Regions from separate parts of the Variovorax palleresanus genome, predicted to be linked through region 1. Evidence: predicted binding sites of a transcription regulator. Region 1 holds the regulator's gene; the other holds the start of a gene.

Region 1 (15,100 bases):
TTCTCGCGCGGCAAGTCGGAGCTGATCAACGCGATCTTCTTCGCGGGCTATGGGCGGCGCATCATGCCGGCCAGCGCGGGGCGCACGACGATGTGCCCGACCGAACTGGGCTATGACGCCGCGCAGGCCCCCAAGCTGCGGCTGCTGCCGATCGAAACGCGCCTGGAGCCTCATTCGCTCACGCACTGGCGCGAAAAGCCCACGCGCTGGACCGAAATCGCGATCGACGTGGAGAACGCCGAGCAACTGGCCCTGGCCATGGGCAAGGTGGCCGAGGTGCGCTGGGTCAGCAAGGACGAGGCGCACGCGCTGGGCTTCTGGAACGAAGAGACGCCGGACGACAACCCGGTGCAGGACGCCGAAGGCCGGGTCGAGATTCCGCGCTGGCGCCATGCCATTCTGAACATGCCGCATCCCTTGCTGGAGCAGGGGCTGGTGATCCTCGACACCCCGGGCCTGAACGCGATCGGCGCCGAACCCGAACTCACGGTGAGCCTGATCCCGCAGGCCCATGCGGTCGTCTTCATCCTGGGCGCGGAAACCGGGGTGACCCGCTCCGACCTGTCCATCTGGCGCGAGCACCTGGTCACCGAAAGCGAAGGCAGCGACACGCGCTTCGTGGTGCTCAACAAGATCGACACCATGTGGGACTCGCTCAGCACGCCCGCGCAGATCGAGATGCAGATCGAGCGGCAGCGTGAAGTGGCGGCCAAGTTTCTCGAGGTTCCGCTCGTGCAGGTGCTGCCGGTGTCGGCGCAAAAGGGCTTGCAGGCAAAGATCCAGCGCGACCCGCGGCTGCTCGATGCCAGCCGCCTGCCTGCACTCGAAATGCTGCTCGCCGAAGGCGTGCTGGGCAAGCGCGAAACCATGCTGCGGCTTGCCGTGGATGCAGGCATGGTGGCGCTGCGGGTCGAGGCCGAGCGCATCCTCAAGGTGCGCCAGCGCGATCTGTCGGAGCAGGCGCTGGAACTGCAGGGCCTGCGCGGCAAGAATATCTCGGTCATCCGCCACATGCGTGGGCGCATCGACCAGGAGCAGACGGAGTTCGAGGGCAGCAACACGCGCATCCTGGCCCTGCGCTCGGTGCAGGGCAAGCTGCTGCGCGAGGTGTACGCCGTGCTCGGCCGCACCGCGCTCAAGGCCGACATGGTGCGGCTTTCGAGCGCGCTCAAGCGCCCGGGCATCAAGTTCAACGTGCGCAAGGTGTACGGCGAAACCTTCGACTCGCTGCGCAACAACCTGCGCGAAGTGCAGGCGACCACGGCCGAGATCCAGTCGATGCTGCACGCCACCTTCCGCCAGCTCAACGCGGAGCAAGGCTTCAACTTGCAGGCGCCCGCCGAGCCGGACCTGACCAGCTTCGAGCAGGAGCTGAGCCAGATCGAGCGCAGCCACATTCACTACCTGGGCGTCGGCAATCTGCTGAAGCTGGCGCAGGCGGATTTTTGCGACAAGCTGGTGCGTGCGCTCGCAAGCCGGCTGCGGCTGGTCAACGAAGCCGCAATGACCGAGGTCGAGCGCTGGAGCAAAGGCGCCAGCGCGCAGATCGACGCACAGCTGAAGGAGCGCCGCCGCAACTTCACCAAGCGCATCGAGGCGATCGAGCGCATCCAGAGTGCGGCCGGCAACCTCGACGAGCGCCTGCTCGAGCTGTCCACGCAGGAGAGCAGCCTGGCCGAGTTGCATGTCCGGCTGCAGGAATTCACTTCGATGATCACGCAACAGGGAAGGCCGGCCGCCGCGGCCGCCGCCATCGGCGAACTGCGTGCGGCCTGATCGTCCGGTGTCCACCGCGGCCACGGAACTGCAGGTGCCCACGGCTTTCGCCCAGCGCATCGTCGACTGGCAACGCAGCCACGGCCGCAGCGAGTTGCCGTGGCAGAACACGCGGGATCCCTACCGGGTCTGGCTGTCGGAGGTCATGCTCCAGCAGACCCAGGTATCGACTGTGCTGGGATACTTCGCGCGCTTTCTCGAACGCTTTCCGACCGTGTCGGCCCTGGCCGAGGGCACCGAGGACGAAGTGTTCGGCCTCTGGAGCGGGCTGGGCTATTACAGCCGCGCGCGCAACATGCACCGCTGCGCGCAAGAGGTGGTGGCCCGCTTCGGCGGCGAATTTCCGCGCACGGCCGCCGAGCTCACGACTTTGCCCGGCATCGGCCGCTCCACCGCCGCAGCCATCGCGGCCTTCTGCTTTGGCGAGCGGGTCGCGATTCTCGACGGCAACGTGAAACGCGTGCTGACGCGCGTGCTCGGCTTTGGCGGCGACATGTCTTCGTCGGCGCAGGAACGCGCGCTGTGGGACCAGGCTACGCAACTGCTTCCGCCGGCCGAACAGAAAGAGGCCATCGCAAGCTATACGCAAGGGGTGATGGACCTGGGCGCGACGGTCTGCCTGCCGCGCAAGCCGAGCTGCATGATCTGCCCGTTGACCAATACCTGCGTGGGGTTGCGAGAAGGGCAGCCGGAGCGCTATCCCGTCAAGACCCGCAAATTGAAGCGCAGCGCCCAGTCACTCTGGGCCTTGTTGGCGCGCGATGCAGAAGGCCGTGTATGGCTGGAGAAGCGCCCCGCAAAGGGCATCTGGGCGGGGCTCTATTGCCTGCCGGTGTTCGACACCCGCGAAGAGCTGTTGGCCGCGCTGCCGCCCGCCGAGCAGCGCCACACGCAAGACCTGTCGCCCTTCGTGCACGTGCTGACCCACAAGGACCTGCACCTTCACCCGGTGCTGCTTCGCAGCAGCGGCCAGCCGCAGGGCGATGCCGCGCGCTGGGTGGGTGCGCAAGAGTGGGCCCGCCTGGGATTGCCGGCGCCCGTGCGCAAGCTGCTTCTAGAGAGCAGCGCAAGCTAGCGTCCTGGCTCCTTCGTGGAACACTGAGGAACCGGCTTTGCCGGGCCTCTGGTGTTGCGCCCGGTAGGGGGTAGGCGTAGCGACACGAAGTGCGCGAAGACTGGGGGCGAGCTTAAGTCGCGTCGAGTTCGCGGTGCCGCTTGAGGGCACCCCAACGGGTTCCGAAAGCACGCGCCAATTGCTCGACCAGGAACACCGAGCGGTGCTGGCCGCCCGTGCAGCCGATGGCCACCGTCACGTAGCTGCGATGGTCTCGCGCCAGCGCATCGAGCCAGCGCGAAAGAAATTGCTCGATGTCGTCGTACATGCGCGCCACGTCCTCGTGCTCGCGCAGCCATTCGACCACCGGCGCATCGCGGCCCGTGAGCGGGCGCAATGCGGGCACGTAGTGCGGGTTGGGCAGCATGCGCACGTCGAATACGAAGTCGGCGTCCAGCGGCACGCCGCGCTTGAAGGCGAACGACTCGAACACCAGCGTCAATGCGCTCGGCGGTGCCGAGATCAGGGCCTTGATGTAGCTCTGCAGTTGGGCCGGTCGGATGAGGCTGGTGTCGATCACGTCGGCGCCGTCGCGCAAATCGGCCAGCAGCTCGCGCTCGAGCTCGATGGCCTGAACCAGCGCGCGCTCCTGCTCGGGAGCGTCGGTGCGTCCCTCGAGGCGCGACAGCGGATGGCGCCGGCGGGTCTCCGAATAGCGCCGCAGCAACGCGTCGGTGGTCGCGTCCAGAAAAAGCGATCGCAGCGAGACGCCGTCGTTCCGCAAGGCGTCGAGCTGCTGCGGCACGATCGGCAGCGACACGCCGCTGCGCACGTCCATCGCAATGGCGACGCGCGTGGCCTGCTGTTCGTGCTGCAGCGCGATGAAAGGCGTCAGCAACTCGGGCGGCAGGTTGTCGACGCAGTAGTAGCCGGCGTCTTCCAGCGCATGCAGCGCCACCGACTTGCCCGAGCCGGACATGCCCGTGATGAGCACCAGGTCGAGGTCCATCACATCGCCGCCGAAGTCTTGTGGCCCAGCATTTCGCGGGCATGCGCCAGCGAAGTCTGCGAAAGCTTCTCGCCGCCGAGCATGCGGGCGATCTCGCGGGCGCGGTTGTCGTCGTCGAGCCGCGAAACGCCGCTTTCGGTGCGCGGGCCGTCCTGGCCCGCCGCAGCCGTCTGGCGCTTGGCCACCACCAGGTGGTGATCGGCGCAGGCGGCCACTTGCGGCAGATGGGTCACGGCCAAGACCTGGCGGTCGCGGCCGAGCTGTTTCATGAGGCGCCCCACGGTCTCGGCCACGGCCCCGCCGACGCCGGCATCGACCTCGTCGAAGATCAGCGTCTGCGCGGCGCCAAGCTGGCTCGTGGTCACCGCAATGGCCAGGGCAATGCGGGAGAGCTCGCCGCCTGAAGCCACCTTGCCGATGGGGCGGGGCGTGCTGCCGGGATGGCCGCTCACGAGAAAGGCGACGTCTTCGAGCCCAGCGCGGCCCGGCTGTGCCAGCGGCTGCAGTTCGACTTCGAAACGGCCGCCTTGCATGCCAAGCCCCTGCATGGCCCGCGTGACCGCCTCGGCCAGGCGCGGTGCCGCTTGCTTGCGCGATTTGGCGAGCGCCTTGGCTTCCTTCATGTAGGCCTGCCCGGCGCTTTGCTCGGCGCGCTCCAGGCCTTCGAGGTCGCTTTGCGCATCGAGCGCCTTCAGCTCGGCCTGCCAGCCGGCCAGCAGCGCCGGCAGGTCGCCCGGCGTGCGCTTGTAGCGGCGCGCCAGCGACATCCAGAGCCCCATGCGCTCGTCCAGTTCCGCCAGGCGCTGCGGATCGGCTTCGGCGTCGCGCAGGTACCCGTGCAGCGAATGCGCGGCGTCGGAGGCCTGCGCCACGCTGGAGGCCAGCACCTCGCCAAGGGCGCGGAATTCAGGCTCGATGTGCTCGCAGTTCTGCAGCAGGGTGACGGCGCGCGACAGCGCTGCGAGGGCACCGTTGTCGTCGTCTTCCAGCGCCTGGCTGGCGCCCTGTGCCGCGTCGATCAGCGCCTGCGCGTTGGAGACGCGCGCATGGTTGGTCGAGAGTTCTTCCCACTCGCCCTCGGCGGGGGCCAGCTTCATCACCTCGGCAATCTGCCATTGCAGCCGTTCGCGCTCGCGTTGCAGCGAATCTTGCGCCGAGCGTGCGTGGTCGAGCGCGGAGAGGGCTTGTCGCCATGCCTGCCAAGCCGCGTCCAGCGCATCGCTGCGCACCCCGGCATAGGCGTCGAGCAGGCCGCGCACGGCCTCGGGACGCGTGAGGCTCTGCCAGGCATGCTGGCCGTGGATGTCGAGCAGGCGGTCGCCAAGTTCCCGCAGCTGCGTGGCCGTGGCCGGGCTCCCGTTGATCCAGCCGCGGCTGCGTCCTTGCAGGTCGACGGTGCGGCGCAGCAGCAGGGCGTCGCCGGATTCGAATCCGCCTTCGTCGAGCCAGGCTGCAAAGGCCGGATCGGCGTCGAACTCGGCGCTGACATCGAGCCGCTCGGCGCCCTCGCGCACTGCGCCCGCGTCGGCGCGGTTGCCGAGCGCCAGTTGAAGCGCATCGATCAGTATGGATTTGCCCGCGCCGGTTTCGCCGGTCAGCACCGTGAAGCCAGAGGATAGATCGAGTTCGAGTGATCGCACGATCACGAAGTCGCGCAGTGCGATGCGTCGCAGCGCCATCTCAGGAGCCCCCTTCGTTCCAATGAAGTTTCTTGCGCAGCGTGTCGAAATAGCTCCATCCGCGCGGATGCAGAAAGCGCACCCGGAAGTCGGAGCGGCGCACCACCACGCGGTCGCCGATGGCGAGCGACGCCAGCGACTGCATGTCGAAATTGGCGCTGGCGTCGCGCCCGGCCACCAGTTCGATCACGATCTCGTCGGCATCGGGCAGCAGCACCGGGCGGTTCGAGAGCGTGTGCGGTGCAATGGGCACCAGCACCCAGCCCGGCACCGCGGGGTGCAGCAGCGGCCCGCCGGCCGACAGCGCATAGGCTGTCGAGCCCGTCGGCGTCGCGATGATCAGGCCGTCGGCGCGCTGGTTGGCCACGAAATGCCGGCCGACCGAAACCCGCAGCTCGACCATGCCCGAGGTGGCGCCGCGGTTGACCACCACGTCGTTCATTGCCAGCGCATCGAAAACCGAGGCGCCGTCGCGCATGACCTGCGCATGCATGAGGCTGCGGTGGTCTTCCTCGTACTCGCCGGCCAGCATCGGGATCAGCGTGGCCTGGTAGTTGTCGAGCGGAATGTCGGTGATGAAACCGAGCCGCCCGCGGTTGATGCCGATCAGCGGAATGCCGTAGCACGCCAGCTGCCGGCCGATGCCCAGCATGGTGCCGTCGCCCCCCACCACCAGGCCCAGATCGCAGCGCTGGCCGATTTCCTCGACGCTCAGCGGTTCGTAGCGGCCGCCGACGTTCGCGTCCGCATCGGCTTCGTCGGCCGCGGACTTTTCTACGAACACCTCGCACCCTTGCGATTCCAGGAACGTGCCGATGTCTTCCATGACGCCGTCGCGCGCGTCTGCCTGCGCCCGGGCGCCTGAAGCCTGGTATTTGCCGATCAGCGCGACGTGACGAAAGCGGGAAGTCATCTACAAATTACAACACTAAAATCTTGCAATGCTGGACGACCGTGCCAAGTTGCTCCTCAAGACGCTGGTCGAGCGTTACATCGCCGAAGGCCAGCCGGTCGGGTCGCGGACTTTGTCGCGCGCGCCCGGGTTGGACCTGTCCCCCGCGACCATCCGCAACGTGATGTCGGACCTCGAGTCGCTGGGGCTGATTGCCAGCCCGCACACCTCGGCCGGACGTATTCCCACTGCTCGCGGCTATCGGCTTTTCGTCGACACCATGCTCACGGCGCAGCGCGAGCAGATGAGCGCGCCGAGCCTTGCGCCCGACCAGCCGCAGAAGGTGATTGCCAACGCGGCCAACCTGCTGTCCAACCTGTCGCAGTTCGTCGGCGTCGTCATGGCGCCGCGGCGCGCCTCGGTGTTCAAGCAGATCGAATTCCTGAAACTTTCGGACCGGCGGCTGCTGGTGATCATCGTCTCGCCCGACGGCGACGTGCAGAACCGGGTGATCTTTCCGGAGGCCGATTATTCGCAGTCGCAGTTGGTGGAGGCATCGAACTACATCAATGCCCACTACGCGGGCTTGACCATCGAGCAGGTGCGCGACCGGCTCCAGTCCGAAGTCGAAAAACTGCGTGGCGAGATTGCAGCGCTCATGCAGGCGGCAGTGAATGTCAGCTCCGAGGTGCTCACCGAGGCGCAAGAAGACGACGTCGTGATTTCCGGCGAGCGCAACCTGCTCTCCGTGACCGATTTTTCTAGCGACATGAGTCATTTGCGCCGTGCGTTCGAGCTGTTCGAGCAAAAGGCGCAACTGATGCGGCTGCTCGACGTGTCGAGCAAGGCCGAAGGCGTGCGAATTTTCATCGGCGGCGAGAGCCAGGTGGTGCCGTTCGAGGAGCTTTCCATCGTCAGCGCCAACTATGAAGTCGACGGACAGGTGGTGGGCACCCTGGGCGTCATCGGGCCGACGCGAATGCCCTACGAGCGCATGATCCAGATCGTCGACATCACCTCCCGGCTGGTCAGCAATGCGCTGAGCCACCGCAAGTAGGCAGCGCCGCGAATAGAATCGTGGCCTCTCGTGGGCCGTTAGCTCAGTTGGTTAGAGCAGCGGACTCATAATCCGTTGGTCGATGGTTCAAGCCCATCACGGCCTACCACTTGGCATTCATTTTCTGACCTGGCTCGCCGGGGGCAAAAATGGATGCTATAATCGATAGCTGTGCGGCTGTAGCTCAGTTGGATAGAGTACTTGGCTACGAACCAAGGGGTCGTGGGTTCAATTCCTGCCAGCCGCACCACTCTCTTGAATGGCCTGGAAGATTTAGATCTTCCAGGCCATTTTCTTTTGGGCGATCGCAGCCAGTGCAGCCGTGGTCACGGCGCGAAGAGAAAGCACGCTCATGCGCCTGGGGCTAAAGTTCAGCCCAGTCATACAACGCGCAACGCATCATGAGCATTTCGGCAAAGCGGCTTGCACTCCAATTTCTCATGCTGTCTTCAGCAGCAGGCGCGGCATCGGCAGGAACCATCACCTGCGTCCCCGGCGCAAGCAATGGGCCCGCATCGCCTTTCAACTGGGTGCGCCGGATTTCAATCGACGAGCACTCCCGCACCGTCAACCTCGACGTCGTGCGTTCCCGAACGAAAGACACGGAAACCATGGGCAAGATGAGGGCCGATCTTGTGAGCATGGATGAGAGCCAGTCCGGGGAGCCCGTCTATGTTTTCAACTCCATTCCCACGGTCGGGACCGAGGTCACGCATCTTTTCAAGCTGTTCAAGGCGAACGAGTGGCGCCTTGTCAGCGCGGGCGTCGCTTTTGCGAACAAGGTGCCTGTCCTGCGAGCGGTCGAGCAAAGCGTGGTCTTCGACTGCAAGCGCTCGGACCTGGGTTGAGGAAAATGGATTTGGAGCTTCTATCGTGAGCAAAGCGTTCACCAAGGAAACCGACGCTGGCGGCGACGACGATGATGGCGACAGCACCGCCCCCGCACTGCCCAGCGGCAGTAAGAACTACATGACGCCGGCCGGCTATGCCCGGCTGCGCGACGAACTGCTCCAGTTGATGGACGAAGAGCGCCCCAAGGTGGTGGAAGCCGTGCATTGGGCCGCCAAGAACGGCGACCGCTCGGAGAACGGCGACTATCTCTACGGCAAGAAGCGCCTCAGGGAAATCGACAGGCGCATTCGCTTTCTCACCAAGCGGCTCGAGATCGCGGAGGTCACCGATCCCTCGGTGCACCACGGCAGCGACCAAGTCTTCTTTGGCGCCACGGTGCGCTATGTCGACGAGACCGGCGACGAACGCAGCGTGACGATCCTGGGCATCGATGAAGCCGACAGCGCCAAGGCGCAGGTCAGCTGGATTTCCCCGATCGCACGGGCGTTGCTCAAGTCACGCGAGGGCGACGTGGTGAAGCTCGTTACGCCCGGCGGCGCGCACGAGGTCGAATTGCTGTCGGTCAGCTACCCGGCTCCCGGTCCGGCGTAGCGTTGCCATTCAACGCTGCGGTTTTTTCAGGCCGCAGGAACCGTGCGCGCGGCGGTCAGCACCGAGGCGGTCCGCCGCGCCGCGCGCAAGACGGCGTCCAGGTGAGTCCGGTCGCGCACGGCAATCACGAAGCGCAGATCGGTCGAATCCTGCGGGGTTTCGTCCGCCATCTCGACGTGCGTGATGTCGGCTTCGGCGTCCGCCAGGGTGGCGGCCACGCGGGCCAGCACGCCCTTGTCGTTGCGCACGGTGATGACCACGCCGGTCTCGAAGGCGCGGGTGGGCTCGTCCGCCCATTCGACCGCGAAGAAGCGCTCGCTGTCCTTGTGGCGCAGGCGCTGGCCGACGCCGCAGCTTTCGGTGTGCACCACAAGGCCTTCGCCATGCCCGAGATAGCCGACGATCTCGTCGCCCGGAATGGGCCGGCAGCACAGCGCAAAGCGGACCGACGAGTTCTCGCTGCCGTCCAGCGTGACGGCCCCCTGCGAGATGGTTTCGTGCGAAATGAAGCGTTCGCGGCTCAGCAGCAGCGCATCCGGCCGCTCGCCCAGTTCTGAGAGCATGGCCACCAGGCGCTTTGCCACGATGCTGGCAATCCGCTTGCCCAGGCCGATGTCGGTCAGCAGTTCGGCGCGGGTACGGTTGCCCGTGAAGCGCAGCAGCTTTTCCCATAGTGCCTGGTGTTCGGCGTCGTCGGCCGGCAGCTTGCTGAGGCCTTCGGCGCGCAGCGCCTGCGCCAGCAGCTTTTCGCCGAGGCCTTCGGATTCCGCATGGGCCAGGGTCTTCAGGTAGTGGCGGATCTTGGAGCGCGCGCGGCCGGTTCGCACGAAGCCGAGCCAGGCCGGATTGGGCGTCGATACGGGGGCGGTAATCACCTCGACCACGTCGCCGTTCTTGAGCTCGGTACGCAGCGGCACCTGGTCGCCGTTGATGCGGGCGGCCGAGGTGTGGTCGCCGATGTTGCTGTGGATGGCGTAGGCAAAGTCGACCACCGTGGCGCCGCGCGGCAGGGCCAGGATCTGGCTCTTGGGCGTGAACACGTACACCGCATCCGGAAAGAGGTCGACCTTGACGTGGTCCCAGAACTCGGCGGCATCGCGCGTTTCGTCCTGGATGTCGAGCAACGACTGCAGCCACTTGGTGCCGAGCCTGTCGTTGCTGGCCGCATTCGGCTCCGCGGCCTTGTAGAGCCAGTGCGCCGCAACGCCGGATTCGGCCACCACGTGCATGGCCTCGGTGCGCAGCTGAAACTCCACGTTCACGCCGGCCGGGCCCACCAGCGTGGTGTGCAGCGACTGGTAGCCGTTGAGCTTGGCGATGGCGATGTGGTCCTTGAACTTGCCCGGCAGCGGCTTGTACATCTGGTGCAGGATGCCAAGGCCGGTGTAGCAGGCGATCACGTTCGGCACGATCAGGCGAAAGCCGTAGATGTCGGTCACCTGGGCAAAGCTCAGGTGCTTTTCTTCCATCTTGCGGTAGATCGAATAGAGCGTTTTTTCGCGTCCCGCGATGCGCAGCGTCATGTTGGCGTTGGCAAAGGCGGTTTCGACTTCGCGCTGCACCTTATGGATCAGATCGCGGCGGCGCCCCCGCGCCCTGGCCACGGCCTTGGACAGGGTGGCATAGCGCCAGGGCTTCAGGTGGCGGAACGACAGCTCCTGCAGCTCGCGATACGTCTGGTTCAGGCCCAGCCGATGCGCGATGGGCGCATAGATTTCGAGCGTTTCGCGCGAAATGCGGGCCCATTTTTCGCGCGGCGCATCGTCGAGCGTGCGCATGTTGTGCGTGCGGTCGGCCAGCTTGACCAGAATGACGCGCACGTCGCGCGCCATGGCCAGCAGCATCTTGCGGAACGATTCGGCCTGGTTTTCTTCGCGGGTATTGAACTGCAGCTTGTCCAGCTTGGTGAGCCCGTCGACCAGCTCGGCCACCGGGGCCCCAAAGCGCTCGATCAGTTCCGGCTTGGTAACCCCGCAGTCCTCGATGGCATCGTGCAGCAGGGCGGCCATCAGCGCCTGGGCGTCGAGCTTCCATTCGGCGCATTGCGCCGCCACCGCGATGGGGTGGGTGATGTACGGTTCGCCGCTGTTGCGCAGCTGGCCCAGGTGCGCCTCGTCGGCAAAGCGGTAGGCGCGGCGGACCAGCTCGGTGTCTTCGGGGCTCAGGTAGTCGAGCCGGGCCGTCAGTGCGGCAAAGCTTGCGGCAGCCGCATTCAGCGCCGCCGGGCTCGGCTTTGGCGTGCCCGAAGGGGCATGGGACTGATGTTTGGCAACCGCACTCATGGCTACCACTTTAGCGTGACCGCTGTATGGACGCGTCCAGACGTAAAAAAAGCACCGCTTTGCGGTGCCTTTTCGTTGCAGGGGTGCGTCAGATCAGCCCGGCACCTTCTTGAGCATTTCGATGCCGATCTTGCCTTCGGCGATTTCGCGCAGGGCGGTCACGGCCGGCTTGTTCTTGCTCTCGATCTTGGGCGCGTGGCCTTGGCTCAGCATGCGCGCACGGTACGTGGCGGCCAGAACCAGCTGGAAGCGGTTGGGGATCTGAAGCAGACAATCTTCGACGGTGATGCGGGCCATGATGAGAATCTTTCGGTCGGGGTGAGCAGGAAATCAGGGGATGTTCAGGGCGGCGAATGTGTCGGCACGTGCGCGGCGCTGTGCAGAATACCGAAGCCGCTGAGCGTGGACGATCGCCTTGAGATCGAAAAGCGCGCGCTCAAATAACTCGTTGATTATAACGAAGTCGAATTCCCCCGCCCGGGCCATTTCTTCCGCGGCATTCTTGAGGCGCAGTTCGATGACGGCGGCGCTGTCTTCGCCGCGCCGTTCCAGCCGCGAGCGCAATTCTTCCCAGCTGGGCGGCAGGATGAAGATCATGACCGCGTTGGCAAAGGTCTTGCGGATCTGGATGGCGCCCTGGAAGTCGATCTCCAGGATGACGTCGGCCCCCTGGGCGATCCGCTCCTCGATGGCCTTCTTGGAGGTGCCGTACCGGTGGCCGTGCACGTGGGCCCACTCCACGAAGCCGTCGGCGGCGATCATGGCGTCGAATTCGGATGGCGAGGTAAAAAAGTACTCCCGGCCGTGCTTTTCCTGCCCGCGCGGTGGCCGCGTGGTGTGGGAAACCGAGGGCTGGACGGCCGTGTCCAGCTCCATGAGCGCCTTGACCAGGCTCGATTTGCCGGCACCGCTTGGTGCCGCGACGACAAAAATGTTGCCTGGATAGTCCATTCGCTCGCTCATTCGATGTTCTGTACCTGTTCGCGCATCTGCTCGATCAGGACCTTCATGTCCACGCCAATGCGGGTGAGCTCCAGCGCGGCCGACTTGGAGCCCAGTGTATTGGCCTCGCGGTGCAGTTCCTGGATCAGGAAGTCCAGCCGCTTGCCGATTTCGCCGCCCTTTTTGAGCAGCCGCTCGATTTCGTCGAGGTGCGAATTGAGGCGCGTGAGCTCTTCCGCCACGTCGATACGAATGGCAAAGGCGGTGGCCTCGTTCAGTGCCCGGTCCTGGGCTGCCTCGGGCAGGGTGCCGCCGGTCAGGCCCATGGCTTCCTGCCAGCGCTCCAGGAAACGTGCGCGCTGCTGCTCGACCAGTTGGGGAATCAGCGGGCCGGCCTGTTCGACCAGCGTGCGCAATTGGGCCAGATGGGCCTCCAGCATCTTGGCGAGCCGTGCGCCTTCGCGCTGGCGGGCGGACATCAGGGCGTCCAGCGCCTTGCCGCTCACCTCGAGCAGGTCGCTGCCCCAGTCGCCACGGGCGGCGCTGTCGCCGCCGGCAAGGCGCAGCACGTCGGCCACGCTCAATTCGCGGGCGCCGGGCAGCCAGGCCCTGATGCCGTCCTGCACGCCGTTCAGCCGCTGCAGCAGCTTGACGGAGGGCTCGACGACGCCGGCCTGGGCGGTGTTCTCGATGGCGGCCCGCACTTCGACCTTGCCGCGCTTGAGTTTGCCCGTGAGCAGCTCGCGCAGCGCGGGTTCATGCTGGCGCAGTTCCTCCGGCAATTTGAAGGTGAGATCGAGGAAGCGGCTGTTGACCGAGCGTATCTCGACCCCGAGTCGTCCCGCGGCGGTAGGCCGTGCTTCGGCTTCGGAGTGGCTGCCAACGGGGCCGTTCTGGCCACTGGCATAGCCGGTCATGCTGTAAACTGGCATTGCGCCTCACTGTGGTTTTTGCTTGCATGCACCGAGGCGTCGGCATGGCGTTCGCTTGCCGCACCATCGCCTTCGGGCGAAACTCCCGGATTATGTCAAAGGTCAAGCCTTCGCCCCTGCTGCCCGATACGGTCATTGGCGGTTACCGCATCGTTCGTCGCCTTTCCGCAGGCGGTTTTGGCGTTGTCTATCTCGCCATAGACCCCAGCGGACAGCAGGTTGCCGTCAAGGAATACCTGCCGTCTTCGCTCGCCACGCGCGGGCCGGGCGAGCTCACGCCCGAGGTTCCGCCCGAAAAGCTCTCCCTCTACAGGCTCGGCCTGAAGAGCTTTTTCGAGGAAGGCCGCTCGCTCGCGCAGATCTCGCATGCCTCGGTGGTCAGCGTTCTCAACTTTTTCAGGGAGAACGAGACCGTCTACATGGTCATGAACTACCTGGAGGGCGCGACCCTGCAGGACTTCGTGGTGACCGCGCGCGACCTGAAAAAGCCCAAGGTTTTCCGGGAATCGACCATCCGGTCGCTTTTCGACGAAATTCTGCGGGGCCTGCGCATCGTGCACCAGTACAAGATGCTGCACCTGGACATCAAGCCCGCCAACATCTTCGTCACCGACGAAGACCGCGCGGTGCTGATCGACTTTGGCGCCGCCCGCGAGGTGCTCAGCAAAGAGGGCATCTTCATCCGGCCGATGTACACCCCCGGCTTTGCCGCCCCCGAGATGTACCGGCGCGACTCGTCGATGGGCCCCTGGACCGACATCTACGCCATTGGCGCCTGCATTTACGCCTGCATGCAGGGCTACCCGCCCAACGACGCCCCGCGCCGCATCGAGAAAGACCGGCTCAGCCTGTCGCTGTCGCGGCTGCGTGGCGTGTACTCCGACAACCTTATCGAAGTGGTCGAGTGGTGCATGTCGCTCGACCCGCTCTCGCGGCCGCAATCGGTCTTTGCGCTGCAAAAAGAACTGAGCCGCGAAGGCGAGCGGCGCTACACCAAGCTCACCGTTGGCGAAAAGGTGCGGCTTTCATTCGACAACATCCGCTCCTTCGACAAGAAGGCCCTGCCCAGGGCGGCGGCACCTACGACGCGTCCGGCATGAAATTCTCGGTATTCCAGGTCAGCCGAAAGGGCGGCCGTCTCAAGAACGAAGACCGCATGGGCTACTGCTACACGCGGGAGTCGGGCCTTTTCGTGCTGGCCGACGGCATGGGCGGCCACCCCGAGGGCGAGGTTGCGGCCCAGCTGGCATTGCAGACCATTGCGGCGCTCTACCAGCGCGAAGCGCGCCCCACCGTCAAGGACGCCAAGGCCTTCCTGGCCGAATCGGCCATGGCCGCGCACCAGCAGATCATGCGGTACGCAAGCCACAAGGCCATGCTCGACACGCCGCGCACCACCGTCGTTGCGGCCCTGCTGCAGGGCACCACGGCCACCTGGATGCATTGCGGCGACTCGCGCCTTTACGTGGTGCGCGACGGCCGCCTGCTGACCCGCACGCGCGACCATTCGCACGCCGAGCGCCCGCGCCCGCAAGGTTCGGACATGCCGGTCAACCGCAATCTGCTGCTCACCTGCCTGGGTTCGCCGACCACGCCGCTGTTCGATATTTCGGCCCCGCTGCAATTGCAGCGCGGCGACCGCATCATGCTGTGCTCGGACGGCGTGTGGGGCGTGCTCGACGATGCCGTCATCGTGCACACCCTGTCTTCCGACAAGCCGGTGTCCGATGCGGCGCCCGACCTTGCCGAAATGGCGCTTCGCAAGGGCGGCGCCCACAGCGACAACGTGACGCTCATCGCGCTCGAATGGGAAATGCCCGATTCGACGCGCGAAGACCGCGGCGTTTCCACCGAGACCATCGACGACGGCGTTTTTGCGTCCACCATCCAGGCCGGCATGCCCTCCGACGGCGAGATCGAGGACATGGACGAAGACGCCATCGAGCGCTCGATTGCCGAAATCAACGAGGCCATTCGCCGCTCTGCGGCAAAGAAGATTTGATACCCGGGCGTGCCGCGCATTGCGCAGCCGCC
Region 2 (15,100 bases), 2.0 Mb from region 1:
CTCCCACGGCAGGAACTGCGAGCTGCTGCCGCTCTTGTCCTTCTGCCACAAACCCTGCAAGGTGAGCGAAGTGGCTGCATTCGGCCGCCACGTCAGCGACGGTGCGATGACGCTGCGGTCGTCGGGCACGTGGTCGACCTGGGTGTCCGACTTGCGTTGCAAGGCGATCAGCCGGTACGACAGGGTGCCGTCGGCGTTCAGCGGACCGGTCAGGTCGGCCTGGATCTGCTTGCGGCCGAAGCTGCCGAACTGCACGCCCACTTCGCGCTGCGTCTCCTGCAGCGGCCGCTTGCTCACCATGTTGACCACGCCCGCGGCCGTGCCCGCGCCGAACAGCATGCCCGAGGGCCCGCGCAGCACTTCGAGCCGCTCCAGCGTGTAGGGCTCGGTGCGCGTGGTGCTGGTGTAGTAGCCGTAAGCCTGGCGCAGTCCGTCGAGGTAGACGTCGGGCGTGGCGCCGCGCACGCGCACGGAGTCGGTCCGCGAATCGAGGCCATAGGCATCGGAGCGCACGCCGGCGGCGTAATTGAGCGCGTCCTGCAGGTTGTAGGCGCCCTGGTCGACCATCTGGTCGCGCGTGACCACGGTGACCGATTGGGGGGTTTCAGCCAGCGGCGTGTCCGTCTTGGTCGCGGTCGCGGCGTTCCGGGCACGGTATCCGATCACCGGCGACGTCGCGGTTTCGGCCTCGGCATTCGCATCGACCTTCACTTCGGGCAAGGCGCCGGGCGCCGTGGTCTGGGCCAGAACCTGGTGATGCACATGGATTGCCAAGCAACCTGCCAGCACTGTCGCGACCCTGCGCCCCGCCACGAATCCCGTCATTCCTTCTCCACTCCGAAACATTATTAAGAACGATTCGCATTCTAATAGTTATAAAGTCTCATTTGTTTCAATTTCCCTGGATCGGCGAGGGGCGTTCGGCCTTGACGGGCGCGGGTGAAGCACGGGCACATCGACGAAGCTCTCCGGAAGCTGGTTCATGACCGCACTTGCCGCTGACATTTCTGGCAGTGCTGACCACCATGTGACAACAAACGTCACCTCAAGCGCGTTACAGCGCATGCAATGCATCCATCCGTGCTACCGATCTCGCTCTGTGTAGCGGCACAAGCAAATGGCACGTACCTTGCAGAATCAACTTTTTACATATTTCATATAAATGACACATTTGCCGAGTGACGACAAGAATGGCTTGTTGCTGGACCGCCGTGTTTTCTTTCTCAGCACCGCGGGCGCACTGGCTCTGGGGGTCACGGGTTGCGGCGGCGGAGGTGGGGAGTTTTCGACGGCGGGAGGGCCCCTCGCGCAGCAGCAGCCGCAAGACCAGATGCCGGGTGCTGCTCCCGGTGCCACCGACACTGTCGATGCCATCGATACCACCGATGCCGCCGCGCCTGACCCGATGGCCCCTGTGACGCAAGTGGGCAAGCTCACCCACCCCGGCCTGCTGAGCACAGAGGCCGACCTGACCCGCATTCGGGACAAGCTTGCCGCCAGCCAACAGCCATGGGTCGCCGGCTGGGGCGCACTGCTCGGCAGCGGCCGCTCGCACCTCTCCACGGCGCCGCGCCCCCAGGAAACCGTGATCCGCGGCGTCGACGGCCAGAACTTCGGCCTGATGTTCTCCGACATGCAACGCGCCCATCAACTCGCGCTGCGCTGGAAGATCTCGGGCGACGAAGACTACGCCAAGAAGTCGGTGGAGTTTCTCAATGCCTGGTCGTCGACGTTGACCAAGCTGGGCGGCAACTCCAACGTCTTCCTCGCCTCGGGCCTCTACGGCTACCAATGGGCCAATGCCGCCGAACTGATGCGCACCTATCCCGGCTGGGCGAACGAGGACGTTGCACGCTTCCAGGCCATGCTGCTGAACGTGTTCTATCCGTTGTGCCACGACTTTCTGGTCAATCACAATAACAGCGAGGTCAGAAAGGTCACCCACTACTGGGCCAACTGGGATCTGTGCAATATCTGCTCGGTCTACGCCATCGGGGTGTTCTGCGACCGGCCCGACCTGACCGCCGAAGCGGTCAGCTACTACAAGTCGGGGCGGGGCAACGGCGCGAGCGCCCACAACGTCTATTTCGTGCACCCCGGTCATTTGGGCCAATGGCAGGAAAGCCACCGCGACCAAGGCCACTCGACCCTGGGCATCGCGCTGGCCGGCGCGTTGTGCGAGATGGCGTGGAACCAGGGCGAAGACCTCTACGGGTACTGGAACAACCGCCTGCTGGCCGGCGCCGAATACGTCGCCAAGACGAACCTCAGCGACCCCAACGGCAACCCGTACACGATGCCGTTCACCCCGTACACCGGTGTCCACGGCACAGGCACCGCGACGGCCGGGACCGGGCACTTCCGGCCCTGCTTCGAACTGATCTACAACCACTACGTGAACCGCAAGGGCTTGTCGGCGCCGTGGACCAAGGCGACGGTCGAGAAAGTGCGCCCCGAGCGCTTCGACGGGACAGGCGACAGCCCCGGCCTGGGCACGCTGCTCTATTCGCGCGATCCGGCCCCGCCCGCAAAGCCCAGCGGCCTGAGCGCATTCCTCAGCGGCAGCAAGGTTCTGCTGTCGTGGTGGGGCAGTGCCGACGCCACCCACTACCTCGTTCAACGAGCGAGTTCGTCCAATGGGCCGTTCACGACCATCGCTCAAGTGAACGACCCCCGCACCTACACCGACGCCCCCGCCCAGGGCACCTGGTACTACAGGATCACCGCCGTGACCGCCAACCTCGACGAGCGCGTTGGCGCCGAGACGGCTCGCGTGGCCGTCCCCGGCGAACTGTGGCTGCACATGCCGCTGAACGGCAACGCCAGCGATGTCAGCGGCCACGGTCGGCACGGCAAGCTGACGGGCAGCGCAAGCCTGGGCGAAGGGCGTGCGGGAGGAGGTTCCGTGCTGCTCGATGGCGACAGCGGTCACGTGGTCCTCCCCGACGGGGCGGTGTCAGCGCTGGGCGATTTCACGGTCGCGGTGTGGGTCTATTCGGAAACCACAGCCATCAACACACGCATCTTCGATTTCGGCTCCGACGACGTCGCATACATCGCGCTTTCCCCCCGCAGTGGAGAGAACCGGCTCCAGTTCATGGCCTCGCGCGAGCAGTTCTGGCCCGAACAACCCTTGTCCGCGGACCCACTGCCCACCGGCCGTTGGGTGCACGTGGCCGTCACGCTGTCCGCAACGGTGGGCACGCTCTACGTGGACGGCTCGCCGGTCGCGAGCAACAACGAGATCTGGATCACGCCTTACCAGCTCGGCCACACCACGCGAACCTGGCTGGGCCGATCGCAGTACGGGGGCGATCGATTCTTCAAGGGCCGCATGCAGGACCTGCGCATCTACAGCGGGGCGCAGGACGCAGCTTTCATCGCGGACCTGGCTCGCTGACAGTCGCCGGGTGGCGGGTGTTAGCCAGTCCTCCACATTCGAACCTTGGCGGGCGCCGGAGATACAGCGCAAAGCGGCTACGATCCGGCCGCACGTTTTGTGCGTCGGCAGGCCCCATGCTCCAGTTCATTGCTTCTTCGTTTTTCGCGTTGCGCGGCCTGGCGCTTCGGCTGATGGTTCCTGGACTTGCGCTGGCTCTCGCAGGTTGTGCCGGCCTTCCTCCGCGCGCAGCCGAGCCGCCGACGCTCTCGATTGCGGCCTCGCCCGCCACCACGCTTGGCCGCGCGGCGGCCCGCCTTGACGCCGCGAGCGACGGGTTGTCCAGCATCCGGCCACTGGTCGAGGCATCTTTTGCGCTCGATGCCCGCATCGAGCTGATGCGGCGGACACAAACCTCGCTCGACGTTCAGACCTACCAGCTCGGCAACGACAAGACCGGCCGGCTGCTGCTGCGCGAACTGCGCGATGCCGCGCGGCGCGGCGTGCGGGTGCGCCTGCTGCTCGACGACTTCTATACCGCCGGCATGGACCGCCTGCTGCTCGGCCTTGCCGCGGAACCCAATGCCGAAGTCCGGCTGTTCAACCCTTTCGTGAACGCCCGCGACCACTCGGCCACGCGGTGGCTGGAGTTTTTCGGCGATTTCCGCCGCCTCAACCATCGCATGCACAACAAGCTCTTCGTGGCCGACGGTGCCATGGCGATTGCCGGTGGCCGCAACCTGGCCGACGAGTATTTCTTGCGCAGCGAGGGCGCCAACTTCATCGATTTCGAACTGCTCATGGCGGGGCCCGTGGTGCCGGAAGCGGCGCGCATCTTCGACACCTACTGGAACAGCGACGTGGTCTATCCGCTTCAGCGGATTGCCGGCGCCAGCGACACCCCGGAGACGCTGAAGTCCCAGTTCGAAGCCGCCACCTCACCGGTCCATGCACCCCTGCCCACCCCTCTTTCCGGCACCGACCTGCTGGGCGACGCGACGCTCGGCACGCAACTGGCCGACATTGACCGGGTGAAGTGGATGCGCGCCGACGCGCATGCCGCAGCCGACAGCCCCAACAAGGCGCTTGGCACTCTTGCGTCGCCGGCCGAATCACTTGCGGCGCGGTTCCATGAAATGACGGCGAGCGCGCGCTCGGACGTGGTGGTGATCTCGCCCTATTTCATTCCAGGCGAGGACGGCATGGCGCGCATCCGGGAAGGCCGCGCACGCGGCGTGCGCATCAGCGTCATCACCAATTCGCTGGCCGACAGCGACGAACCGCTGGTGAACATCAACTACAACCGCTACCGCGTCGACATGCTCAAGCTGGGCGTGAACCTCTACGAGGTCAGTACCCAGCAGCTCAAGCGCAACCGCCAGTTCCGCACCCTGCTCAAGAAAGCGCGCGGCCGGCTGCATGCCAAGCTGGCGCTGGTCGACCGCGAATGGGTGCTGCTTGGCTCCATGAACCTCGACCCCCGCTCGGCCCGGTTGAACACCGAATTCGGGGTTCGCGTGCGCAGCTTCGAACTGGCCCAGGCGCTGCTGTATGCCTACCAGCTGGACGACATCGAGGGCGTCTACCGCGTGGTGCTCATGCCCGACGGCGAGAACGTGCAATGGATTGGCACCGGCGACGTGGACAACGAGGTGCTGGACAGCGAACCCGACTCCAGCCTGCTCACGCGGCTGCAACTGCTGCTGTTCTCCTGGTTCGTGCCGACGGACCAGTTGTGACTGTCGATTCGTTGTCACAAGGCGGTCACCGCGACGTAACCTGACACAAGCGTAATCGGCATCCCGATCCGGAACCTGCTCTCACGCCCAGTGTTGTCAACGTCCTCTTCCGTCTCCCTGTCGCACTCGCCGTTCCCTCTTCTCACACATGCCCGGTTCCTGACCCGCCGCGACCTGCCGGCCCTGCTCACGCTCGAACGCGAAAAGTGGGACACCGTCCAGGCAGCATCGCCAGACGATCTCATGCAGCGCCTCGAGGACTATCCGAGCCTTTCGGTAGGCGCGTTCTGCAAGAACACGGACACGCTGCTCGCATCGCTCTTCATGCGTCCTGTCCACGCGGATTTCTGGTGTCATGCCGCGTCGTGGGTTGACTGCGTCGACTCGCCCCGGCCCGCGCGCGGCCATTCGCTGTTCGGCATCAGCCTCAGCAGCAGCCATCCGAGCGGCGTCGAAGCGCTGCTCGAGTTCTTCTGGCCCCACGCGCTCAAGAGCGGCTGGCGCCACATCTACCTCGGCTCACCGATCCCCGGCTTCGAAGGCTGGCTCCGGTCCCATCGCGATGGATCGGTGCAAGACTACGTCGCGCTGCAACGCGCCGGCGTACCGGTCGATCCGCAACTGCGCTACTACCATGGCCGCGGCTTCAAGGACATCGTCTGCGCGAAACCCGATTACTTCCCTCACGCACGCTCGCTCGACCACGGCGTGATCCTGCGCGGCACCGTGCCGCTGTCGCTGCTCAAGCCCGTCTGGAAGATGATGCCGCTGACGTCTACGCAGCGCGTCACCCGCCACCTGGTGACGATGCTGTGAGTACGGGCCGCGCGACAACAACTGGCCCGGCGATGGGCCTGCGACTCACCTGCGACCTGGCCGGCGGGCTGTTCCTGCTCGCCGTCGTCGTCAACACCACCTTGCTGGCGACGGTCCGCTCGGTGTGGATCGACGTGCCACTGGCCATCGTTCAGGCCTTGCTTTTCCTCGGTTGCCAGGAGGTCAAGCACCTTGCGGCGCATCGAAGCTTCCTGAGCCACCGGGTCCTGAATGACTTGGCCGGCAATGCCTGTGCGTCCTTGATCGGTGAGAACTTCACCGCATTCCGCTACTTTCATTTCAAGCACCACCTCGCGACCTGCAACGACGACGATCCGGAAGGGAGCTTGTACGCGCTGAGTTGGCGCACGCGCTGGATCTGGGCACTGGCTCCGCTGGAGGTATTCTGGGTTGCGTTCCATATCAACCGCGTGGGCGGCGGCCTTGTGCCACTAGACCGTCGAGCGGCGCGTCGCCTGTCGACGGTCTCGTGGCTGCTGTGCGCCAGCGCGGTCGCGCTGGCCTGCTGGCTCGCGCCGCACGCCTTCTTCTGGGCCTATGCGATCCCGCTGTGCATATCGGGGTGGATCGACTTTCCGCTGACGCAGGCCGAGCACTACGGCACCGCAGTGGCGCCGGCCGGCACGCGGCGCGTCGCGAGCGAACTGGCTCATGACGTCACACTCCCGTTCGGACTGGGATGGATCATGCTGCATCGGTCGCTGCACCGCGTGCATCATCGCCAGCCGAACGCGGTGTGGATCGCCGCCCCGGACCGCCTTCGTGAAGACGCATCCGCCGTGCCGGTCGCCTATGCAGATTTCGCGCGGCGCTGGCTGCGCGAAGGACCACGTCTGTGGTTGCCCCCCAGCGTCGCAAAGGCCGACTCATGACCGCGCCCACCTCCGGCGAGGCCGTCATCTGGAACCGCACGATTCCCCGCAGTCGCCTGTTCGATGCGCTTTCGCTGATCTTGCCCACCGGCGAATCCTTCGTCATCGCGACGATCGAGGAATGGCAGCGCGTCGCTGGCAGCTCCGCCAGCACCGCGTTGCATGCCGAGGTCAGCCGGCTGATCCGGGAAGAACGTGCGCATCAACGCGCGCATGATCGCTACAACGCTGCACTGATCAAAGCCACGCCCGGTGCGGCGCCCGCAGCCGAGCGCGCGATGCGCGTCACCGACGAGATTGCAAAGTGCAGCTTGACGATGCGATTGGCGCTGGTTGTGGCCTTCGAGCATCTGACGATCGTGCTCTCACGCGAGATCCTGGCGCATCCCGACCTGCTGCCAGACGATGACTCCGCTCACTCTCGCATGTGGCGCTGGCACGCGCGCGAGGAAATCGCGCACGGCCACGTCGCGGCCGACGTGGCGGCGCACCATGGGATTGGACGCGCGCGCACCGTGCTCGCACTCGGCTTGGCTGCGACCTTCCTCTCGCTCGACGTGCTGCGCTGCTGGTGGTCGCTGTGCCGCTGCGACCTGAACTCAGGCTTTTCCGGCTGGCGCGTCGCGCGCGACACTGGCGCCTTCCTCATGCAGGGCCTGCCGTCGTTCGGGCGGATGGCGGCGGGTGTGCTGGCCTTTCTCGTGTGGCGACCGAAAGCTTTTCGCTGAAGCACAAGCAACGGACATGAGGCTGTTCGCCTCCTGAGAAAGCCCTTAAATAGCACGGTCGTGCAGTCCGAGTCGGATGAGAAGAGTTCGGAGTCAGCAGCAGAGAACCGACAGCACCCACCCACCCCCGGCCTTGAAAGTCCGCCGATTGCCCTTATCATTAGCACTCGCTGCTGATGAGTGCTAACAAGCCTCGCTTCCAGTCGATGGGTCGCCGGCCTCGGGTCCGGCGCCCGACCACAACCCCGTTTCTTATCCAGGAGATGCAATGAAACTTCGTCCTTTGGCCGATCGCGTGATCGTCAAGCGTATTGACAGCGAAACCAAGACTGCCTCCGGCATCGTCATCCCCGACGCAGCCGCCGAAAAGCCCGATCAGGGTGAAGTCCTGGCCGTGGGCCCGGGCAAGCGCACCGACAAGGGCGACCTGACCGCACTGACCGTCAAGGTCGGCGATCGCGTCCTGTTCGGCAAGTACAGCGGCCAGACCGTCAAGGTCGACGGTGACGAATTGCTCGTCATGAAGGAAGACGACCTGTTCGCGGTCGTCGAGAAGTAATCAATCCATCCCATTCGGAGTAAATCAACATGGCAGCAAAAGACGTCGTCTTCGGCGGAGAAGCCCGCGCACGCATGGTCGAGGGTGTCAACATCCTGGCCAACGCAGTCAAGGTGACCCTGGGCCCCAAGGGCCGCAACGTGGTGCTCGAGCGCTCGTTCGGCGCCCCCACCGTCACCAAGGACGGTGTGTCGGTCGCCAAGGAAATCGAACTCAAGGACAAGCTCCAGAACATGGGCGCCCAGCTCGTGAAGGAAGTGGCCTCCAAGACTTCGGACAACGCCGGTGACGGCACCACCACCGCGACCGTGCTGGCACAAGCCATCGTTCGCGAAGGTTTCAAGCTGGTGGCTGCCGGCATGAACCCGATGGACCTGAAGCGCGGCATCGACAAGGCTGTCACGGCCCTCGTCGCCGAGCTGAAGAAGGCTTCGAAGCCCACCACCACGTCGAAGGAAATCGCGCAAGTCGGCTCCATTTCGGCCAACAGCGACGAAACCATCGGCAAGCTCATCGCTGACGCGATGGACAAGGTCGGCAAGGAAGGCGTGATCACCGTGGAAGACGGCAAGTCGCTCGACAGCGAACTCGACGTCGTCGAAGGCATGCAGTTCGACCGCGGCTACCTGTCGCCCTACTTCATCAACAACCCCGAGAAGCAATCGGCGCTGCTCGACAACCCCTTCGTGCTGCTGTTCGACAAGAAGATCAGCAACATCCGCGACCTGCTCCCCACCCTGGAACAAGTCGCCAAGGCTGGTCGTCCCCTGCTGATCATTGCCGAAGAAGTCGAAGGCGAAGCCCTGGCTACCTTGGTCGTGAACACGATCCGCGGCATCCTGAAGGTTGTGGCTGTGAAGGCTCCTGGCTTCGGCGACCGCCGCAAGGCCATGCTCGAAGACATCGCCATCCTGACGGGCGGCAAGGTCATCGCTGAAGAAGTGGGCCTGACGCTCGAAAAGGTGACGCTGGCCGACCTCGGCCAAGCCAAGCGCATCGAAGTGGGCAAGGAAAACACCATCATCATCGACGGTTCGGGCGCTGCGGCCGACATCGAAGCCCGCGTGAAGCAAGTGCGCGTGCAGATCGAAGAAGCCACGAGCGACTACGACCGTGAAAAGCTGCAAGAGCGCGTGGCCAAGCTGGCCGGCGGCGTTGCAGTGATCAAGGTTGGCGCTGCCACCGAAGTCGAAATGAAGGAAAAGAAGGCTCGCGTCGAAGACGCCCTGCACGCCACCCGCGCTGCAGTGGAAGAAGGCGTTGTGGCTGGCGGCGGCGTGGCTCTGCTGCGTGCCAAGCAAGCCGTGGGCGACTCGATCAAGGGCGACAACGCCGACCAGGACGCCGGCATCAAGCTGGTGCTCAAGGCCATCGAAGCCCCCCTGCGCGAAATCGTGAACAACGCCGGCGGCGAAGCCTCGGTGGTCGTGAACGCTGTGCTCGCAGGCAAGGGCAACTACGGCTTCAACGCTGCCAACGACACGTACGGCGACATGCTCGAGCTGGGCATCCTGGACCCGACGAAGGTCACCCGCACCGCGCTGCAGAACGCAGCATCGGTCTCTTCGCTGCTGCTGACGACCGAAGCCATGGTCGCCGACGCACCGAAGGACGAAGCCGGTGCCGGCGGCGGCATGCCCGACATGGGTGGCATGGGCGGCATGGGCGGCATGGGGATGTAAATTTCGCTCGCCCCCAGGCTGCGCGGCACTTCGTGTCCGCTACGCCCACCCCCTACCGGGGGCAACACCTGCGGCCCGGCAAACCCGGTTCCGCGGTGTTCCGCGAAATAAAAAAGCCCGTCTTGCGACGGGCTTTTTTTATGGGCGCTCGGAGCGTTGTATCCGTTATCGGAACTGGTCGCGCAGCGCCATATAAAGCTCCCGGAATCGCGCATGCCGCGTGCTGTGCAAATCCACATCGACCGCCGACGGCGCGAGCTGCTGCCTCACTGGCGGCAGCGTGCACACCTCGGCCACGGTGCCGCCGTCGGCCAGCCAGGCAAGGCGCGCCGCGCCGAGCGCGCCGCCCGTTTCGCTGCCCGCATACAGCGTGAGCGGCACCTGGAAGATGTCGGCCAGCAACTGGCCCCACCACACGCTGCGTGCGCCGCCACCGACCAGCGCAACTTCGCGCAGCGGCATGTCGGCAGGCAGGCGCAGGGTGTCGAACCCGTCGCGCAGCCCGAAGCTCACGCCTTCGACCACGGCGTAGGCGATTTCCGCCGCTCCATGTGCATGCGTCAATCCGAACAGCACGCCCTGCGCATCGGGGTTGTTGTGCGGCGAGCGTTCGCCCGACAGGTACGGCAGGAACAACGGGCACCGCTCGCGCCGTGCCGGCTCGACCGACGCGGCCGCTTCGAGCAGCGCGGCCTCGTCGGCAAACTTGAATGTGCTGGCGGCCCAGCTCACCGCGCTTGCGGCCGAGAGCATCACCGACATCTGGTGCCAGCGCTTCGGCAGCGCGTGGCAGAAGGCATGCATGGCCTGCGCCGGGTTCGGCAGAAAGCGGTCGGTCGAGACGAACACCACGCCCGAGGTGCCGAGCGAGACGAAGCCCTGCCCCGGCTCCACCAGACCCATGCCGACGGCGCTCGCGGCGTTGTCGCCCGCGCCACCGGCAATGAGCACAGCAGCGCCGCTGCCGACGCCCCAGCGCGCCGCAAGTTCGGGCTTGAGCTGCGCCGACACTTCACTGCCCTCGACCAGCCGCGGCATGTGGTCGCGCGTGAGCCCCGTGGCCGCAAGCAGCTCGTCGGACCAGTCGCGCGCGCCGACGTCGAGCCACAGCGTGCCGGCGGCGTCGGACATCTCGCTGACGGCCTCGCCGCTGAGCATGAAGCGCAACCAGTCTTTTGGCAGCAGCACGCGCGCCGCGCGATTGAAGATTTCAGGCTCGTGCTCGCGCACCCACAACAGCTTGGGTGCGGTGAATCCGGGCATCGCCAGGTTGCCCGCGATCTCGCCCAGGCGCGGCACAGCGCGCGTGAGCGCCTCGCACTGCGCGCCGCTGCGCCCGTCGTTCCAGAGGATGGCGGGCCGCAGCACCTCGCCCGCCGCATCGAGCAGCGTGGCGCCGTGCATCTGGCCCGAGAGGCCGATGGCGCGCACGGCCGACAGCGCCCCGGAGTGCACCTCCCGCAGCTCGGCCATGACCTGCTCCAGCGCCTGCCACCACTGGCCCGGTGCCTGCTCCGACCAGAGCGGTTGCGGCCGATCGACCGTGAGCGGTGCGCGTGCCAAGCCAACGATGCGGTGATCGCCTGTGAGCAGCAGCGCCTTGAGCTCGGACGTGCCGAGGTCGAGTCCCAGATACAAGATGGTGCTCCCTGATTGCGTCTTGAAAGCGGGGCGTCCCGACCTCAGCCGAAGCGGGTGTCGGCCTGGCGCCTGAATTCACTCGGGGTCATGCCCTTGATTTCGAGAAAGCGGCGGTTGAAGTTGGCGACGTTGTTGAAGCCGACCTGGTAGCAGATGTCGGTCACGTAGTGGTCGGTCTGCATCAGCAGATGGCAGGCGCTGTTGATGCGCACGCGGTTGACGAAGTCGGTAAAGCTGTTGCCCGTGGAGCGCCGGAAGAAGCGGCTGAAGCGGCTCTCGCTCATGCCGAGCTCGGCCGCCACGTCGGACATCGAGATGGGCTCTGCCAGGTTGGCGGTGATGCGGTTGACGATGCCGTTGATCTGGTCGACCTGCGCATCGCCATCGGCGCCGTGTGCCCCTTGCATCTGCACGCTCGACAGCAGCCGGTAGTCGGTGCATTGCGCCAGATCGGCCATGAACTCGAGGAACAGGCCGAGCCGGCGCATGCCGCGCGCGGCCTTGATGCTGTCCCAGTGCATTTGCGCCTGCTGCGACATGCCGAAGAACTCGATACCGTGCCGCGCCCGTTCGAACAGCTGCATCACCTCGCGCAGTTCGGGAATCTCCTCCGCCGCACGTTCGATGGGCTCGTGGCGGAACTGGATCACCCGGTCGCGCCCCGCGGCGCCGCCTTCGGGTACATCGAGAGAGATCCAGTTGTGCGGAAGCCGCGGCCCGCACAGCACCAGGTGCCCGGGCTGGAACGGCCCGATCCAGTCGCCGATGAAGGCCTTGCCCGAGGTCTCGGTGATCAGGTGCAGTTCGTAGTCTTCATGAAAGTGCCATCGCACCAGCGGGCTGGGAAAGCCGTGCGCAAGGCAGCGCACCAGGCCGGTTTCGGGGGCTTCGTAGCCCAGCGACGGGGAGCGCGCAATGTCGCGTTCCAGCTCGGGTTGGCGCTGACGTGGAATCGAGCGTTTGCGTGTGGACGTGGTCATGGCAGCACGGAGTCAGGACCGGGAAGCGACGGCTCCATTGTCTTCCTGCGCCAGCGCGGCGTGAACCGCTGCTAGCGTGGGTGGATCGGCCCCTTCGCGGGTGCAGTTCAGGGCGGCCGCCGTCGCGGCGAAGCGCATCACCTGGCGCCAGGCTTCGTCCGCCAGCTGGCCGAGTTGGGCCGGGTGCTCGACGCCATGTGCCAGCAGCGCGACCGAAAGGCCCGCCGTGAAGGTGTCGCCCGCGCCGATGGTGTCGACCACCTCGACGCGCGGCGCCGCCACGGTGAGCGGCTCGTGTCCCGTGCGCCAGAGCGTGGCACCCGCGCCGCCGCGCGTGACGATCACCGCATGCGCGCCGGCTCGCAGGCACTGCGCCGCCAGTGCATCGGCCGGCTGGCCCGGTGCCAGCAGTTCGGCATCCTCGTCGCTGAGCTTGACGAGGTCGGCCATTGCAAACCAGTCCATGACGCGCACGCGGTACTCCGCCATGTCGGGAATCAGGCTCGGCCGCACGTTGGGGTCGAACACGATCACGCGCCGCCCCGCGTTGGCCGTGACGAGTTCGGCGATGCGCGTGGCCGCCGGCTCCTGCAGCAGCGAGATGGAACCGAAATGAAGAAAGCGGCAGTCGGCCGGCAGCTGCGGCAGCGGCTCGGGGGCCCAGGTCGCGTCGGCGCTGCCGCGCGTGTAGAACGCATAGCGGTTGGTCTGCGGCGTGCGCTCGACAAAGGCCAGGGTCGACGGCGCATTGCTGCGCAGGATGAAGCTGGTGTCCACGCCATTGCGCTCGAGAAAGCGCATCAGCCGTTCGCCGAACAGGTCGGTCGACAGCTGGGTGAGAAACCCGGTGGGCTGCCCGAGGCGCGCGCAGGCCACAGCCGTGTTGAGTGGCGAGCCGCCCTCGTGGCCCAGGAACGCGAGCGTGCCGGCCTCGCTGGCGGTGAAATCGATCAGGGCTTCGCCCGTGAGTGCAATGCGCATGGTTCTCGGATTCTCTTCTTTCAGGACAAGGCGCGCGCGTCGGCCAGGAAGCCGCGCTCGGCCGCCAGCGTGGCGGGATGATCGAGCAGTTCGGCAAAAAGGCGCGGCGGAATCGTGATTGCCCCCACGCCCAACCCCAGCAACGAAAGATACGCCTCGCGCGATCGAATGCTTGCCACCAGGAGGCGCGTGCCAGACGAAGGCCGCTGAGCGACCAGGCCCTGCATCTGCGCGATCAGCGCCAGCCCGTCGATGCCGGCATCTTCCAGCCGCCCCAGGTAAGGCGCCGCATACGCCGCGCCCAGCTGCGCCGCAAAGTGCGCCTGCTCGGGCGCATAGACGGCCGTCCACGTCACCGGCACGCCTTGCGCAATGAGCCGCGCGCCGGCATCGAGGCCCTGGCGCGTGGCGGGAATCTTCACGACCAACTGGCCCAGCTCGAAGTGCGACAGCAAGGCGCGGGCATCTTCGAGCATGCCGTCGACCTCGCTCGAATACACCTGCGCCTGCACCTGCCGTGCGCCCAGATCGATGCAGCGCTTCAGCAAGCCCGGCACTTCGCCGCGGCCGACTCCCGCGCGCTGCAGCAACGTCGGGTTGGTCGTCACGCCGTGCACCACCGGATGCGGCAGGCAGGTCTGCAGTTCGGCGATGTCGGCGCTGTCGAGGTACAGATGAAAATCTTCGTTCATGGATTGCGTGCCGGGAAGAAGCAGGCCTTCAGTTCAGCTCATGACATTGCCGCCATCGACATTCAAGGTCTGCGCCGTGATGTAGCGCGCCTCATCGCTGGCGAGAAACACCGCCGCACCCGCAACGTCCGCCGGCACGCCCATGCGGCCGAGCGGCACCTCCAGGCCCACGCGGCGCTTCTTCTCGCCGGGCGGCAGCCCTTCGGCCTTGGCGAACAAACTGTCGACATGGTCCCACATCGGCGTGTCGACCACGCCGGGGGCGATGCCGTTGACGCGAATGCCATGCGGCGCCATGGCCAATGCGGCACTCTGGGTGTAGCTGATGACCGCGGCCTTGGTGGCGCAGTAGTGCGACACCAGCGCCTCGCCGCGCCGCCCCGCCTGCGAAGCCATGTTGATGACCGAAGCGCCCTGCGTGCCGGCCTCGACCATGTGACGCAGCACGCCCTGCATCACGAAGAACATGCCCTTCACGTTGACGGCAAAGAGCTTGTCGAAGGATGCCTCGTCGCTGTCGAGCAGCGGCGCGAGGTCGAACACCGCGGCATTGTTGAACAGCGTGTGGATGGGCCCGAAGGCGACCTGCGCCTCGGCCAGCATGTGCGCGATGGCCTGCGTGTCGGTCACGTCGGCCGCGATGTAGGCGAGCTTGTCGGGGTGTTGCTGCTGCAGCGCCCGCACCGCCTCCGGTGCCGCCGCCACGCGGTCGACCACGCTGCAGCGCGCGCCCTCGGCAATGCAGGCTTCGGCCACGGCCAGACCGATGCCGCCACCGGCGCCGGTCAGCAGTACGTGGCGGTTCTTCAGACGTTCACTCATATCGTTGCTCCTGAACTCACAAAATTTGCCACACGACCGCTCGCACCGCGCACGGCGTCGATCAGCCGCACATTGCCCGCGACGGGGCCCCACAGTCCGGCGTCCGAACACAGCGCAAGCACCGGATCGGCGGCATCGCAGATGGCGTGCGCCACGGCCTCGTCCATGCCCTGGTCCTGGTAGGCATA

Evidence for each region. The regulator HrcA, encoded in region 1, represses chaperone genes, less so after heat shock. The targets are predictions, from matches to a motif close to TTAGCACTCNNNNNNNNNGAGTGCTAA.
Region 2: the regulator HrcA is predicted to act here: its motif matches at 7,716-7,742, upstream of ACJ7Z0_RS21280 (co-chaperone GroES).

Annotation. Positions count from the first base shown of each region.
Region 1 is NZ_JBJNVP010000002.1:1,673,792-1,688,891, reverse strand. Features, by position in the region: gene ACJ7Z0_RS11730 (dynamin family protein) at 1-1,776, shown strand, start outside; gene mutY (A/G-specific adenine glycosylase) at 1,784-2,851, shown strand; gene rapZ (RNase adapter RapZ) at 2,964-3,839, opposite strand; gene recN (DNA repair protein RecN) at 3,839-5,518, opposite strand; gene ACJ7Z0_RS11710 (NAD kinase) at 5,520-6,431, opposite strand; gene hrcA (heat-inducible transcriptional repressor HrcA) at 6,460-7,467, shown strand; tRNA gene ACJ7Z0_RS11700 (tRNA-Ile) at 7,500-7,576, shown strand; tRNA gene ACJ7Z0_RS11695 (tRNA-Arg) at 7,641-7,717, shown strand; gene ACJ7Z0_RS11690 (hypothetical protein) at 7,869-8,315, shown strand; gene greB (transcription elongation factor GreB) at 8,341-8,910, shown strand; gene ACJ7Z0_RS11680 (RelA/SpoT family protein) at 8,937-11,192, opposite strand; gene rpoZ (DNA-directed RNA polymerase subunit omega) at 11,286-11,489, opposite strand; gene gmk (guanylate kinase) at 11,523-12,143, opposite strand; gene ACJ7Z0_RS11665 (YicC/YloC family endoribonuclease) at 12,152-13,066, opposite strand; gene ACJ7Z0_RS11660 (serine/threonine protein kinase) at 13,159-14,166, shown strand; gene ACJ7Z0_RS11655 (PP2C family protein-serine/threonine phosphatase) at 14,163-15,068, shown strand.
Region 2 is NZ_JBJNVP010000002.1:3,717,692-3,732,791, reverse strand. Features, by position in the region: gene ACJ7Z0_RS21310 (TonB-dependent siderophore receptor) at 1-825, opposite strand, end outside; gene ACJ7Z0_RS21305 (LamG-like jellyroll fold domain-containing protein) at 1,163-3,400, shown strand; gene ACJ7Z0_RS21300 (phospholipase D family protein) at 3,517-5,118, shown strand; gene ACJ7Z0_RS21295 (ubiquitin family protein) at 5,209-5,934, shown strand; gene ACJ7Z0_RS21290 (fatty acid desaturase family protein) at 5,967-6,827, shown strand; gene ACJ7Z0_RS21285 (metal-dependent hydrolase) at 6,824-7,555, shown strand; gene ACJ7Z0_RS21280 (co-chaperone GroES) at 7,824-8,114, shown strand; gene groL (chaperonin GroEL) at 8,144-9,796, shown strand; gene xylB (xylulokinase) at 9,962-11,434, opposite strand; gene ACJ7Z0_RS21265 (AraC family transcriptional regulator) at 11,479-12,417, opposite strand; gene ACJ7Z0_RS21260 (carbohydrate kinase family protein) at 12,430-13,398, opposite strand; gene ACJ7Z0_RS21255 (transaldolase family protein) at 13,419-14,090, opposite strand; gene ACJ7Z0_RS21250 (L-iditol 2-dehydrogenase) at 14,124-14,912, opposite strand; gene dalD (D-arabinitol 4-dehydrogenase) at 14,909-15,100, opposite strand, start outside.